Linked DNA regions of Parashewanella spongiae. The protein of the gene in region 2 interacts with the protein of the main gene of each other region in a pairwise test. Links are inferred from orthologs where the notes say so. Each region holds a gene or a part of one and is shown on either strand. Other genes may lie near its edges.

What was found.
Region 1: the proteins of glnD (region 2) and E2I05_RS17090 interact in binary tests that used the Escherichia coli proteins (3 or more experiments, as listed by UniProt). The link is inferred for Parashewanella spongiae from one-to-one orthologs.

What each region holds. Positions count from the first base shown.
Region 1 is NZ_CP037952.1:4,299,383-4,307,195, reverse strand. What follows is about bases 3,168-6,114. They hold E2I05_RS17090 (P-II family nitrogen regulator), read left to right. Parts: upstream 3,168-4,445; coding sequence 4,446-4,784; downstream 4,785-6,114. Other genes in these bases: E2I05_RS17085 (NAD(P)/FAD-dependent oxidoreductase), read left to right, coding at 4,819-6,111; E2I05_RS17095 (GspH/FimT family pseudopilin), read right to left, coding at 3,723-4,250; E2I05_RS17100 (GspH/FimT family pseudopilin), read right to left, coding at 3,168-3,636. In the rest of the region: E2I05_RS17115 (ISAs1 family transposase), read right to left, coding at 26-1,165; more of E2I05_RS17100, read right to left, coding at 3,088-3,167; yiaY (L-threonine dehydrogenase), read right to left, coding at 6,788-7,813. UniProt on the Escherichia coli protein: P-II indirectly controls the transcription of the glutamine synthetase gene (glnA). P-II prevents NR-II-catalyzed conversion of NR-I to NR-I-phosphate, the transcriptional activator of GlnA. When P-II is uridylylated to P-II-UMP, these events are reversed.
Region 2 is NZ_CP037952.1:4,046,365-4,054,405, reverse strand. What follows is about bases 1,933-5,107. They hold glnD (bifunctional uridylyltransferase/uridylyl-removing protein GlnD), read right to left. Parts: upstream 4,720-5,107; coding sequence 2,146-4,719; downstream 1,933-2,145. Other genes in these bases: map (type I methionyl aminopeptidase), read right to left, coding at 4,744-5,107; dapD (2,3,4,5-tetrahydropyridine-2,6-dicarboxylate N-succinyltransferase), read right to left, coding at 1,933-2,120. In the rest of the region: sodium/proline symporter PutP, read right to left, coding at 1-1,135; more of dapD, read right to left, coding at 1,296-1,932; more of map, read right to left, coding at 5,108-5,544; rpsB (30S ribosomal protein S2), read left to right, coding at 5,868-6,596; tsf (translation elongation factor Ts), read left to right, coding at 6,707-7,558; pyrH (UMP kinase), read left to right, coding at 7,706-8,041.

The DNA.
Region 1 (7,813 bases), 250 kb from region 2 along the record:
AAGCAGTAGGGCAAACGGGTCTAAATTAGACAGCCAGTTTGCCCACAGTTAATACCTTCATCAAATATTCTTCATCCCAGCCCGCTTTTAAGCGTTTGCTTTTTATTCCTACTTTTGCTGTTTTCTCATTTTTCAGCATGTTGAGTGCTGTTTTATTCATGATAGCCATATTCTCTGCTGCGTTTCCACTTCTTAACCGACATGAGTCTTCATCAAAGCTTACACCCAGTTGCCAGTGGAGTTTATTTTCAACAAACCAATGAGAACGTATTGCATTTGAGATAAACTCAGCTTTAGGTTTCAAATGACTACTGATGTAATAGCGTCTTTCCATGGTCTTCTCTATCCCTTTTTGTTCCCTAGTAGATTCTACGACTACAATGCTGTTTAAGCTTGACCATCTACTATGGCGTTTTCTGAGCCACTCTACGTCAGACGTGACCCAAACTTTTCTTTGTTCAATTCGACCGTGATCTTTATCGACTTCCTCAAACATATCGCAGTGAATTTTTTTAAATCTAGACTCGAGTTCTGTATCTAAAAATAATTTGATATCTTCAAAGAACTCACCTTGGCTACCTTTAAGGGCGAAAATATAATTAGCTTTTTTTTCAATGATTTTATCTGCAATTTTAAACTGGCAACCCATTGCATCAGTGGTAATGGTTGCCCCTTTAATATCGAGGAGCTCTAACAACTTAGGAATGGCTGTTATCTCGTTGCTTTTACCGTCAACTTTCATTTGCCCTAAGCAAAGATTATTTTTTACTGACCAAGCATTAACGATATGTATTGCTGGAACTTCATTCACTTTATCCAGAGTTCTTCTGAGTGTCTTGCCATCAGGAGGAATGATATCTTCGTCAATTGTACAAAGGTATTGCGCCCACGCTATAAAAGCGGCATGAAAAGCCTTAGGACATAAGCGGTTGAGAACATCGTTAAAGGTATCATGGCTTGGGACACCATGAGGCATATCTAAAAAAGTTTCGAACCATTTTTTCTTCGATTTCCCATATTCTTCAATAGCATTGAAATTATCGCAGCCACAGATAACCGCACATAGAGTAATGGTTATAATGTTAATCAGAGGATGATGTAAAGTTCGTGACATACGAGGGTCGGGTAGGCCATCAAAAAAGTCGCTGATTGTCGTAGTTTTCATAGAAATTAACAAGCAAAGACTATTATAAACCACGATCGCTATAGTTTGGCAAACGATCAAATTTGATTGCTTATTTTTGACCCGTTTGCCCTATAGCGGTAGGACTTACGCATTGACAGGTTTGCGTAGTTAATGATAATCCTTCAAAAATCTAAATATTGTAACTGATGATAAGAAGTACCACTCGACCAACTATAGCCCGCTGCAATTTAACTATGTATATGGGATTTTTGATCAGTGAGCCCAAGTCATCCACTTGCACTCGATTGTCCGAGGTAACTGGTATTTCTCATCACAGTGTAAACCGTTTTCTTCAAAGAGAACTGTTTGAACCATTTGATTTATTTAATGAAATAAAAACCAGCGTCAACTTGATTGGTGGCACTCTTAGCGTTGATGACAGCGTTCTGGATAAACCTTATAGCAAGTATATGGCACTTGTTGGACATTTTTGGTCAGGTAAGCATCATCGAGTTGTGAAAGGGATTAATCTCATCACTTTATACTACACAGATCCAGATGGTCAGCACATGCCAGTCAATTATCGTATTTATGATAAGTCTGAAGGCAAAACTAAAAATGATTATTTTCAGGATATGCTGGGTGAAGTCTTAACATGGGGTTTGAAGCCAGCATTTGTCACGGGAGACTCATGGTACAGCGGCTGAAGAAGGTAAAAAATCACCAAACAGGTTTTATGTTTGCAGTTGAAAGCAATAGAGCAGTATCGCTTGAAAAGGGAAAGTGGCAGCAAGTTCAAGCCCTAGATGTACCTGATGATGGTCTCGAAGTCTGGTTGAAATACTTTGGTAAAGTGAAACTTTTTCGGACGATGCTAAAAGACCAGCAACGCCATTATGTTGTCTACTTACCAGAAGGCAGCTTTAACTATTTGCTGAGAAAAGAGTTTTTAAGCATCCATGACCATCACTGGCAGATTGAACAATATCATCGTACAATTAAACAAGTCTGCCATATTGAGCACTTTCAAGTACGCAATGAGCAACCTATAAGAAATCATATAGTTGCATCAATTTGCAGCTTTGTTCATCTTCAAAAAATGCAGGCTGCTGATGTCATATCTAATGTGTATAAACACCAACGTGATCTTTACAAGGGTGTAGTCGCAGGTTTTATTGCAACATTTTCAGAAGGTAAAAGTTGTCTCGAACCAAAATTTCAAAATTCTGTCAATGCGTAAGTCCTAAGCGGAATAAGGGATACAGGTAGAGTGTTAAATATACACAAGAATACAGTGATAAACGCCATTAAAAAAAATAAAAGAGCATTGTCCACGTAAATCCTAATTACACTCAAAGAGATAGCAACTCAAACATTGAAATCGATATAGAGTTGGTCTGCGAAGAAGCAGAGATCGATGAGCAATGGTCATTTGTAGGTAAAAAGGTTAACCAGAGGTGGCTATGGCATGCCATAGACCATAGTACGAATACAGTTGTAGCTTATGTCTTGGGGAAAAGAACAGACGAGGCTTTCAAAGAGTTACAGACATTGCTCGAGCCACTAGGCATAAAGAAATATTATACCGATGACTGGGGTGCGTATAAGCGAAATTTGCCACCAGAACAGCATGAAGTAGGAAAAACTAATACCCAAAAGATTGAGAGGAAAAACCTCAATTTTAGAACTTGGATTAAAAGGTTAGCACGAAGAACGATTTGTTTTTCAAAGTTAGAAAGTATGCACGATACGGTAATAGGTTTGTTAATCAATCGAGTAGAATTTGGGATTGATATTCATGCCTACCACTAAATTAGCCCACTACCCTCAAGTTCAACCGTAAATACCATAAAGTGAATTCATCCATTGAGTGAATGCTTGACGTTTGTAAACTGGCTAAAGTTACCGCTTGCTGAGTGAGAGATTAATTACTGTAATTGGTATAAAAACAAGAGTGTCGATTAATTGCAGCTTAAGCCTGTGTTGGTAAGTTGTGTGCTACCCGTTTTTCTAATTTCAAGCCCGATGGCATTTGCATTCTTAGAATTAGGACAGTAACTCAAAGTAATTGGGTTGTCTGTTGGTTGTCTGTCTGGTAATCCATTTATTTTACCTGAGCCTAAAAAAGTAAAAGTTGTTGGTGTGAGCATAACGGTATCATTACGATTAAATGCCCCAGTTTCTCTTAAGATCATGCGGGCTGGTTGAACTCTATCTGCGCTTTGACCTGGAACAAGTGGTGCTTGAGGTACATCGAAAGTAAAAACCTGTATTCCAGTGTTCCAATTGCCATCACAACCATTTGCTGGACATACTTCCACGCTGATGTCATAGCTCATGGCTTGGTTACGAGCAAAAGCGAGTGTGGTTTGAATCTTATTAATACTTTGTTCAGCGCGAACATTTTGATAAAACGAATTCAATGAAGGTGCACCAACGAGGATTAAAATCGCGGCAATGGCAATGGTGACCATAGCTTCCACTAATGTGAATCCGCGAATGTATCTCATTTTTTGTTACCTAAAATGATTCATGATTTTAGAGTATATTGAAAAACTGTGAAAGTTTCAGTAGAAAAATGGTTTAATGTTCGAATTCAGTTAGTTGAACACGTGATGACAGCGTCTTGAGAATAACGAATTCTACCAGCAAAGTTAATGATAACAGCTTTAGAAGATTCATTATCTGCTTCGTCAGGGCAATATGTTAATGTTCCAGCAGCTCCAAAAGTAGTCCCATCTGGTTGAAATTTAATGGAGATTGCACGGTTAAATTGAACAATATCCTTGTCATGAAAGGCGCTCACATGAATCAAAATAGACTGCGGTGTATCGGGTACATCATTTCTATCACTATCAATAAAAACGATCATACCGTTTTTCCAATTATTTTTACCATTATTACACTGGCTTCCATTTTTGGGGCAAACGGTAATGTTTTGACCGAGACTGATTGCATGGCTGCGAGCAAAATATAAGGCTTGATGGATTTGCTTGATTCCGCTGTCAGCTCTCGTATTTTGATATAGGCTATTAAGTGACGGGGCACCAACAGTCAGCAATATTGCAGCAATTGAAATTGTTACCATTAATTCTATGAGCGTAAATCCTTTTAGCCTGTTCACGGTTTCATCCTTGAAATCCTGTATAGCGAACAAATTTTACTCTATAAAGTATGGCATGTTAATAACAATCTTGTACTTTGGCGATATTACATATTATGTTGACATCAACGATTGAGGCTGGCTCTATCAATACGTGTTTTATAAGGCTAAAATGTTAACAACAAGTACTTGTATCAAAACAGCTAGGAGCGGTTGATGAAAAGAGTTGAGGCGATCATAAAACCTTTCAAATTAGATGATGTTAGGGAATCACTCGCTGATATTGGCATCACAGGCATGACGGTTATGGAAGTGAAAGGCTTTGGTCGACAAAAGGGGCACACTGAACTTTACCGTGGCGCAGAGTACATGGTTGATTTTTTACCGAAAGTTAAAATTGAGCTTGTCATTCAAGATGAATTATTAGATCAAGCTATTGATGTTATTGTTGAAACGGCTCGAACAAATAAAATCGGTGACGGGAAAATTTTTGTTACAGATATAGAAAGGGTCATTCGTATTCGTACAGGCGAAGAAAACGAAGACGCGATCTAATTCATTTATTATGTGTGGTCGATAGAGGGAAGCTATGACAGTAAAAAAGATTGTCATCGTTGGCGGTGGTGCTGGCGGTTTAGCATTGGCATCAAAACTAGGGAGACGTCTCGGGCATAAAGCTGATTTTGATATCTGCTTAGTTGATAAAAGCCCTATTCATATCTGGAAACCTAAACTGCATGAAGTGGCTGTTGGAGCCATCGATAAATCGATTGATGGCTTACTTTATCGCGATCACAGCTTAAAAAATGGTTATCGCTTTATACGCGGTGAAATTGAAAATTGCGACCATAGCAATAATACTTTTCAGCTTGCGCCAGTATATGCGGCAGATGGTGAATTGTTACTTGCGACGCGTACTATTGAATATGATTTTCTGGTGCTTGCTTTAGGCAGTGTTTCTAATACGTTTGGTACCAAAGGTGCCGATGAACATTGTATCTTGCTCGATAACTTAAATAGTGCAGAGCTCTTTCATCAAAAGTTACTTGATGCATTGCTTCAATTAAGTGAATCAGCAGATAAAAAAGTGAGCATTGGTATTGTAGGAGCAGGAGCTACAGGGGTTGAACTCGCAGCTGAATTATTTCACGTGATCGAGTCAGTTAAAGAATTTGGTTATGTCAATGTCACTCAACACCATCTCGATGTGCATTTACTGGAAGCATCACCGAAAATACTCCCTCAATTGCCGGAAAAAGTAAGCGCTCGGGCACAGTCCTTATTAGATCGAATTGGTATAAAGCTTCACATAGGCGTTCAAGTTAAAGAGATCTCTAAAGAAGGCTTTATTACTCATGACGGTAATACAGTTCCAGCAGACATAAAGGTTTGGGCTGCAGGAGTCAAAGGTCCAGATGTTTTTTCTCAGTTTACCACTTTGCCTGTGACCAAACGTAATCAAATAGAAGTTGACTCGTTTATGAAAGCGATTGGTACTGAAAATGTATTTGCTATTGGAGATTGTGCTGAATTGAAATTAGCTGATGGGAGCTTTGTTCCGCCGAGAGCACAAGCTGCCGATCAAATGGCACAGCAGCTTTATAAAAACTTGATAAAGCGATTTACTGGCCGTAAACAAAAACCTTTTGAATACCGTGATTACGGCTCTTTGGTGTCCCTAAGCCGTTTTTCAGCCGTTGGTAATTTAATGGGCAGTTTACGCTCAGGACAATTTTTTGTTGAAGGGCACCTTGCAAGAGTTATGTATATGTCTTTATATCAGAGACATCTTTCAAGTCTCTTTGGATGGTTTTCTGCCATTATTTATCGAATGGCTAAAAAGATGTTGCGTTGGCACAGACCAAAACTTAAATTGCATTAACTATATATGCGATTTAAGAGTAGCGATTAAAGAATATTGATATTTAGTGCGGGGTTAATTAAGAATATTGAAGTTGAAAATGGTGCCGACACCAAGAGTCGAACTCGGGACCTACTGATTACAAGTCAGTTGCTCTACCAACTGAGCTATGTCGGCGTATCATCATTAACGATGAAGTGGTGCCCGAACCCGGAATCGAACCAGGGACACGAGGATTTTCAATCCTCTGCTCTACCGACTGAGCTATTCGGGCGATGCTCTTAATTAAAAGAGGAAATGGTGCCGACACCAAGAGTCGAACTCGGGACCTACTGATTACAAGTCAGTTGCTCTACCAACTGAGCTATGTCGGCGTATCATCATTAACGATGAAGTGGTGCCCGAACCCGGAATCGAACCAGGGACACGAGGATTTTCAATCCTCTGCTCTACCGACTGAGCTATTCGGGCTTACCAATTGCATTGAGAAATAACAGTTTTGTAAGCCATTGCCTCTCAAAGCGGGGCTCATAATATAGCGGGATACTGCGGGCTGCAAGTCCTTTTTAGATTATTTGAGTTAATTGCCCAGTTACTGTGCAATTACTTGAGGGTGGTTGTTTCTGTTTATTTGTTTAGACAAAAGGGCTCAAGCTACATTCGGTGCTTGAGCTCCTTTCATAAATGTCAAGAAACCCTATAGTGCGTTTTTAAATATTTGACAAATTTCTTCATGTGTCGCTTGTTTTGGATTGGTAAATCCACATGCATCTTTTAATGCATTATCCGCGAGTGTTGGAATATCTTTTTCTTGAACGCCAAGCTTAGTTAAGTTTTCTGGAATGCCTACCGCAGCAGAAAGCTCTTTAATTGCTTTGATTGCCGCCTGTGCGCCTTCTTCATCAGAAAGAGCAGAAACATCAACTCTCATGTTTGCAGCAACGTCTTTTAAGCGTTGAGGTACAACTTGCGCGTTGTACTCTTGTACATGAGGTAACAGTAGTGCATTACAAACACCGTGAGGTAAGTCATAAAAGCCACCGAGTTGATGTGCCATTGCGTGCACATAGCCTAAGCTTGCATTATTAAATGCCATTCCAGCTAAAAATTGTGCGTAAGCCATTTGCTCTCTCGCATCAGTATCTTGGCCTGACTTAACCGCCTTGACCAAATTATCTTGAATTAGCTCAATGGCTTTTAGTGCGCAAGCGTCAGTAATAGGGTTTGCTGCCGTGGAGACATAAGCTTCAATTGCGTGAGTTAATGCATCCATTCCCGTTGCAGCAGTTAATGAAGCAGGCTTCTTTTTCATCAGTTCAGGATCATTGACTGATAAAATCGGCGTGGTGTTTTTATCAACAATTGCCATTTTAATATGCCGAGATTCATCAGTAATGATGCAAAATCGAGTCATTTCACTTGCTGTTCCAGCCGTTGTATTGATCGCAACTAATGGCATTTGTGGTTGTTTTGATACATCCACGCCTTCGTAATCTTTAATGCTGCCACCGTTAGTTGCTACCAATGCAATGCCCTTTGCACAGTCATGAGGTGAACCCCCACCGAGAGAAATTACAAAGTCACAATCGTTTTCTTTGAGTAATGATAAACCTGCTTCGACATTGCCTACAGTTGGGTTCGGTTGAACGCCATCAAAAATAACTGATTGAATGCCAACTTGAGCGAGTTTTTCAATCAAATCATTAACTATACCAATTTCTAC
Region 2 (8,041 bases):
CCCCTGCAATGATTGCAATAGTAATAACACTTGCACGTCCAATCAGTAATAACTCTTGAGTTGACGCTTTTGGTCTTATCCAACGTCGATAGAAGTCTTCCGTTATCACGCTTGAGCAGACCAAAAGTTGAGAATCAATGGTACTCATGATTGCCGATAAAATTGCCGCAATCAATAAACCGCCAATCCAAGGGCTGAAGGCTGCCTGAGTCAAGTGGATGAAAACGGTTTCTGCATTGTCTAAAGGCGTAGCCGAAAAATGTACGGCGCCTGCTAGACCAACAGCTAAAGCACCAAATACCGAAACGAGCATCCAGCTCATGCCGATACGACGAGATACCTTTAAATCATTAGGATCACCAATAGCCATAAAGCGGGCAAGGATATGTGGCTGTCCAAAGTAGCCAAGTCCCCATGCGAGGAGAGAGAATAAGCCAATCAACGTGGTTTCATCGTTGATTATCGACAACATACTTGGATCAAGTTGTGACAAGTTTTGTAGGTTTTCTGGAGATGAAAAAATCGCCACAGGAACAATAAGTAGGGCGGCTAACATTAAGCAACCTTGAAAAAAGTCCGTCCAACTTACTGCAAAGTAACCGCCAATGAAAGTGTAAGAAACAATAATGATACTGCCTACCAATAACGCGTAGGCATAATCAAGACCGAATACTTTTTCGAATAAAATTGCGCCGCCAACCATGCCAGAAGATGTATAAAAGGTGAAAAATATTAAAATAGTCACCGCAGAGATAATCTTTAAAATGCCTTTATGATCATTAAATCGTTTTTCGAAAAAATCTGGCAATGTTAAGGCATTATCAGTGAACTGTGTGTAGATACGAAGTCGCTTAGCCACAAAAATCCAATTGAGCCAAGCACCGATGAGTAGGCCTATACCAATCCACACTTCGCTGAGTCCACCGACATAAACGGCACCGGGTAAACCAAGTAACAACCACCCTGACATATCAGAAGCGCCAACGCTAAGAGCAGTCACTCCAGGCCCCATTTTTCGGCCACCTAAGATATAGTCATCTACGCTGTTTGTTGCTTTATAGGCCCAGAAGCCTATCAGTAACATCAAGATTAGATAGCCTGAAAATGTAATTAAAAGAGGGGTGTCGATACTCATGTATTTTCCCTGTGGTAATTTTATTTTTGAAAAATATTACCAGAGTTATGACGTATTAACTATTTTGTGATGTAGATCATTTGATAAGGTGTAAAAAACACCAGCCTAAGAGGGGCTGGTGTTCAATTTTAAAGGGTTATTTTTATGTACACATTGAGTTTTAATCAACAATTCTCAATAGTTCGTTCACACCTACTTTACTACGAGTTTTAGCATCCACTTTTTTTACAATGATCGCCGCGTATAAGTTATAAGTCCCGCATTTCGAAGGTAGCGTGCCTGAAACAACAACCGATCCAGCAGGTACTCGACCGTAATGAATTTCGCCCGTTTCTCTATCAAAAATTCGTGTACTTTGACCAATATAAACGCCCATCGAAATAACACTGCCTTCTTCGACAACGACACCTTCAACGATTTCAGAACGGGCGCCAATAAAGCAGTTGTCTTCAATAATGGTTGGGCCAGCTTGTAATGGTTCTAACACACCGCCGATGCCTACACCGCCAGATAAATGCACATTTTTACCAATTTGGGCACATGAACCAACGGTTGCCCAAGTATCAACCATAGTGCCTTCATCTACATACGCACCTAGGTTGACGTAAGATGGCATTAATACAGTATTTTTACCGATAAATGAGCCTTGACGAACGGTAGCTGGTGGAACAACTCGAACCGCTTCTTTTTTAAATTGTGCTTCATCGTAATTTGCAAATTTTAATGGGACTTTATCGAAATATTTGGTTTCGCTGCCATCAATAACTTGATTGTCAAAAATTCGAAAAGAAAGTAGTACAGCTTTTTTAAGCCACTGATTAATCTGCCATTGACCATCTATTTTTTCTGCTACTCTAGCTTCGCCTGAGTCGAGTAAATTAATGGCGGTATTGATGTCTTGTTTCAGTTCCGAACTCACCGAAGTTGGTGTGATTTGGTTACGCTCCTCAAAAGCAGCTTCAATACGTTGACGTAACGCTTGCATTGGATTACTCCCAGTAAAATTTAGATTAATGTTTTAAATGAGTTAATGTTTTTATCAACGCTTGTTTTAATTCTTCCTTTTGAGATGAACTAAGAGGCTGGCCAGCATTGTTTTTTAGCCTGAAAAAGTCTTCGGCACGTTCCCCAATAGTGGAAATTTTTGCACCGACAATAGTGACATCGCATTGATAAAAAATATCAGCAACTTTAGCCAATAATCCCGGCCTATCTAAGGTGATGAGTTCCATCATCGTTGTTCCATTACGGGTGCTGGGTAAAAATGTCACTTTTGTTTTCACTGTAAAGCTTTTCATTTTACGAGAAATTTTCTTAAATTTCGGTAAATTTGTCGTATTAGTCTTTAATGCTTTTGAGAGTGTGCGCTGTAATGATTGGATACGGGAACTGCTTGAAACCGTCTTACCTGTTCTTTCAAGAATAATAAAAGTATCCAATACGTATTCAATTTTTGAGGTCATGATATTAGCATCATTAATGCTGATATTCTTGTTGTCTAATATCGCCATTACTGTAGCAAATAACTTTGGGCGGTTTTCACAATAAACAAAAACTTCGGTGCCACCACGACTCATGTGCTTAGATATTTGAACTAAAGGCTCATTTGAACCATGTTTTAAAATGGCGCTTGTATGCCAAACAACTTGATTGGGATTGTGACGTAAAAAGTAGTCCGCATTAAAGGTTTGCCATAATTTTTCAATTTCAACTTCAGTTACGCCACGTTTTATAAGCTCACTTTTCGCTTTGGCTTGGTGTTCTCTGACTCTGGCTCGCATGTCTATGGGCTTTTCTTTACCACGAGTCAATACACGTTGAGTTGAAAAGTACAGATCTTTTAAGAGTGAATCTTTCCAGCTATTCCAAATGTTTTCGTTAGTCGCCCTGATATCGGCCACAGTGAGACAATATAAGTAGTTGAGATGATCATTGTCTCGGACCTTGTCAGCGAAATCTACGATAACATCCGGATCTGAAATGTCTCTACGCTGAGCAACGGTTGACATCAATAAATGTTGTTCCACTAACCAGCAAACAATACGACCATCATGATCGTTCAATTCATGAAGTTTACAGAATTCCTCAGCATCTCTTGAACCAAGAATACTATGGTCTCCGCCTCGACCTTTACCTATATCATGAAAAATAGCCGCTAAAACTAATAATCCGCGTTTAGGGAGTTGATTAGCCACTATTGATGCTAAAGGGAATTCGTCTTTAAATTCCGGCTGGAAAAAACGGTCAAGATTTTTTAATAATCGGTGAGTGTGCTCATCAACAGTATATGCATGAAACAAATCAAATTGCATTTGTCCTTCAATTTTACGCCACTCTGGTAAATAGCTGCTCATGATATTGTGTTTATGCATGAGTGATAGCGCTGATATGCCTTTAGGGTGGCGTAATATTTCCATGAATATTTTACGACAAGCAGGCTCTAGCATTAAAGGCTGTGTCAATAAGCGTCTTGCTCTTCGAAGTGTGCGTAATGTTGGTGCAAAAATCCCCGTAATACTTGGATATTTTAATGTGATGGCAAATAATTCGAGCAGTTGCTCTGGCTGGCTGAAGTCGACACCGGGTAAGGCTTCAATAAAGTTTCCCCGACGTTGATAACGTTTATTGATCGGGCGGACTTCTAAGGTTTTACTTTGCTTTAATGTTGCTCTAAAAAAGAGTTGCAGTAGCATTTGATTAAGCTCCATTACTCGACGTATTGTCTGGTAATAGCGTTTCATCATTTGTTCAACAGCAAGCTGAGTGGCATCCTCAAAACCCATAAGATCAGCAACATCACGTTGAAAATCAAACAGTAGACGGTTTTCATCTCGCCCAGCGATGATGTGAAGGGCAAATCTTAGATCCCACAAAAAATTACGACACTGAATGAGCTCAGCCAGCTCAATTTTTTCAAGAAAGCCATGTTCGACCAAATCTTCAAGGTGAGTAACATTAAAGTGGCGCATGGATACCCAAGTAATAGTCTGAATATCTCGAAGCCCGCCGGGGCAGCTCTTTAAGTTGGGCTCAAGATTAAATGCACTGGATTTTTCGTGCCGTTCATCTTGTTCTTGTCGCTTAGCTGTATAAAATTCTTGAGCAGGCCAAAACTTAGGTGAGCAAACTTGTTGCTGAAGTTGAATAAATAGTTTTGTGTCTCCTGCTATTAATCTTGCTTCAAGCAGCGCGGTAGCAATGGTGAGGTCATCTTTTCCGAGTTGAATGCTTTGCTCAAGAGTGCGAACACTATGCCCAATCTCTAGACCAACATCCCATAGATAAGCAATAAATGTCTCTAATAAAATTTGCAGAGTTTTTGATAGTTCACCATCAAATAAAAAGAGTAAATCGACATCAGAATGAGGGTGAAGTGCGCCACGTCCATAACCGCCAACAGCAATCAGTGCTATGGAATGATCAACTATACCGCACTGTTGCCAAGCATTCTGCAACAAAGAGTCAACAGCATCACAACGGCATTGAACAAGTTCTACGATATTATGCTTTCGTTTAAACCTATCTAAAAGGTGTTCATTTTGTGTAATGAGAGCTGCTTTGACTTCCTGTGCAGTGTTATTCATTTCGTCCCTAGCTTTATTGTTAAATTATTTATGATTAATAACGCGCGGCAAGTCTTCTTCAGCACGTAAAGTGAGCACTTCAACGCCTTTTTCTGTTACTAAAAGGGTGTGCTCCCATTGTGCTGAATTTTTTCCGTCTGATGTGCGGACTGTCCATTTATCTTCGGCATCAAGCACGGATGTGTGACGTCCAGCGTTGATCATGGGCTCAATTGTAAAACACATTCCGGGGCGTAATACTGTTTTATCATTATTTTTGTAATGAACGACTTGTGGTGATTCATGAAATCCTTCGCCGATACCGTGCCCACAGTAATCTTGAACGATAGAATACTTCTCTAACCCCGTCTTACTGGCTTTAATGAATTTTTCAATCGTGGTACCGATTTCGCCTAATCGCATACCTGGGCGCACTTTTCGAATTGCAAGGTATAAACTTTCTTGGGCAATACGGCATAAGCGTTTGTTTTTTGGGGTTACATCACCAATGAGGAACATCTTGGATGTATCACCATGGTAGCCATCTAAGATGACAGTAATATCTAAATTGACGATATCACCGTCTTTTAAAGGCGTGTCATTAGGAATACCGTGGCAAATAACATGATTGACAGAAGTACAAATGGACTTCGGAAAACCGTGATAATTAAGAGGGGCTGAAATGGCATTGTGTTCATCAGTAAATTTTGCACAAATATCGTTAAGTTCATTCGTAGTTACACCAGCTTTTACGCTAGGTGCAATCATTTCCAATACTTCGGCCGCTAACTTACCGGCCGCGCGCATTTTTTCAATTTGTTCTGCGGTTTTAATCACAATACTCATGCAATCTCTCTCAAATCTTGTAGTGATGGCGAAATAACCCTAATACCAGTTTATTATTGCATCAATTGCCGTTTTTATGGTATAAAGCGCGCCGTTGTGTTTAACCTTATTTTCTGAAAAATTTAATCGGTAATCCTAAAGGATGCTTAGACTAATTTTATCAGTCAAGGTAGAATATGACCGCCATTATACATGGCATTTAATTTAAATACGAAATCACACACGTATCGTCACGTTTATCGGGGTGCTGAAATTAATCATTTTGGTCGATTAAGCGGGATACGTGGAGGAATAACCCCTCTTTACTTATTAAGGTATTACAAATGAAACAAGTTTCAATGCGCGATATGCTGCAAGCTGGTGTTCACTTCGGTCACCAAACTCGTTACTGGAATCCAAAAATGAAGCCGTTCATCTTTGGTCCACGCAATGGTGTACACATCATTAACCTTGAGCACACTGTGCCAATGTTTAATGAAGCTCTAGCATTCATCAGCAACATTGCTGCTAAAAAAGGTAAAGTCCTTTTTGTTGGTACTAAGCGCGCAGCAAGTGAAGCAATTAAAGAATCTGCAATCGCTTGTGATCAATTCTATGTCGATCACCGTTGGTTAGGTGGCATGTTGACTAACTGGAAAACTGTTCGTCAATCAATCAAGCGATTGAAAGAGCTAGAAACTCAAGCTGTTGATGGTACTTTCGACAAGTTAACTAAGAAAGAAGCGCTAATGCGTACTCGCGAGCTAGACAAGCTTGAGAAATCTCTTGGTGGTATTAAAAACATGGGCGGCCTACCTGACGTATTATTCGTTATTGGTGCTGATCATGAGCATATCGCAATTAAAGAAGCGAACAACCTAGGTATTCCAGTTGTTGCTATTGTTGATACTAACTCAAACCCAGATGGCGTTAGCTACATTGTTCCAGGTAACGATGATGCGATGCGTTCAATCCGTCTTTATACTTCAGCTGTTTCTGAAGCTGCAAAATCTGGACGTGGTCAAGATTTAGCGGTTCAAGCTGAGCAAGACGGTTTCGTAGAAACTGTTTAATAAGGTGAGATGAAATTCATCTTCCTTAAAGAACCAATTTAATTAATTGGTTTCAGGAGCCTAAGGGCTCCTATTTTTTATTAGTCGAATTTTCTAAAGAGGATTTAACAATGGCAATTACTGCTGCCCAAGTTAAAGAATTGCGCGATCGTACTGGCGCAGGCATGATGGATTGTAAGAAAGCACTTACAGAAACCAAAGGTGACATCGAGCTTGCGATCGAAAACATGCGTAAAAGTGGTGCTGCTAAAGCTGCTAAAAAAGCAGGAAACATTGCAGCTGACGGTACTATCATCATCAAAAAAGGTGAAGGTTTTGCTGCACTTGTTGAAGTAAACTGCCAAACAGATTTCGTAGCGAAAGATGGTAACTTCTTAGGTTTTGCAAATGAAGTTGTTGATGCAGCTGTTGCTGAGCGTTTAGATATCGCAGCTCTTAAAGCAAAATTTGAAGACACACGTGTTGCATTGGTTGCTAAAATCGGTGAAAACATGAATATCCGCCGTGTTGAATATATTGAAGGTGCTAACCTTTCGACATATAGCCACGGTGCACGTATCGGTGTTGTTGTTGCTGGTGATGCTGACGAAGAGACGTTGAAGCACCTAGCAATGCACGTTGCTGCTTCTAAGCCTGAATTCGTAAACCCTTCAGACGTTCCTGCTGAACTTGTTGAGAAAGAAAAAGCTGTTCAAGTAGAGATCGCGATGAATGAAGGGAAGCCAGCAGAAATCGCTGAGAAGATGGTTATTGGTCGTATGAAGAAATTTACTGGTGAGATTTCTCTTACTGGTCAAATGTTCATCATGGAACCTAAAAAATCAGTTGGCGATTTCTTGAAAGAGAAAGGCGCTACTGTTTCTTCATTCATTCGTCTAGAAGTAGGTGAAGGGATCGAGAAAAAAGAAGAAGATTTTGCTGCTGAAGTAGCTGCACAAATCGAAGCGTCTAAAAACGCTTAATTTAGTTCATTAAATGAACTTATAAGGCCGTGGCATTTGCTGCGGTCTTGTTATATTCGTCATCGCAAAATATGATATTTCTGGTTTAACATTTGATATGCTTACTAAGCTGTCAAATCTTAAGGTAGACACAACAGGATAATAATTATGAGCACCAACCCAAAACCCGCATTTCGACGTATTTTATTGAAACTCAGTGGTGAAGCCCTAATGGGAGATGAAGGCTTTGGAATTGATCCAAAAGTTCTTGATCGTATGGCTCAAGAGATTAAAGAGCTGGTAGAACTAGGTCTTCAAGTTGGTGTTGTGATAGGTGGCGGTAATTTATTTCGTGGTGAAGGGCTCGCAGAAGCAGGCATGAATCGCGTAGTAGGCGATCATATGGGAATGCTGGCTACCGTCATGAATGGCTTAGCAATGAGAGATGCGCTTCACCGAGCCTATGTTAATGCTCGTGTTATGTCAGCGATTCCTCTTAAGGGC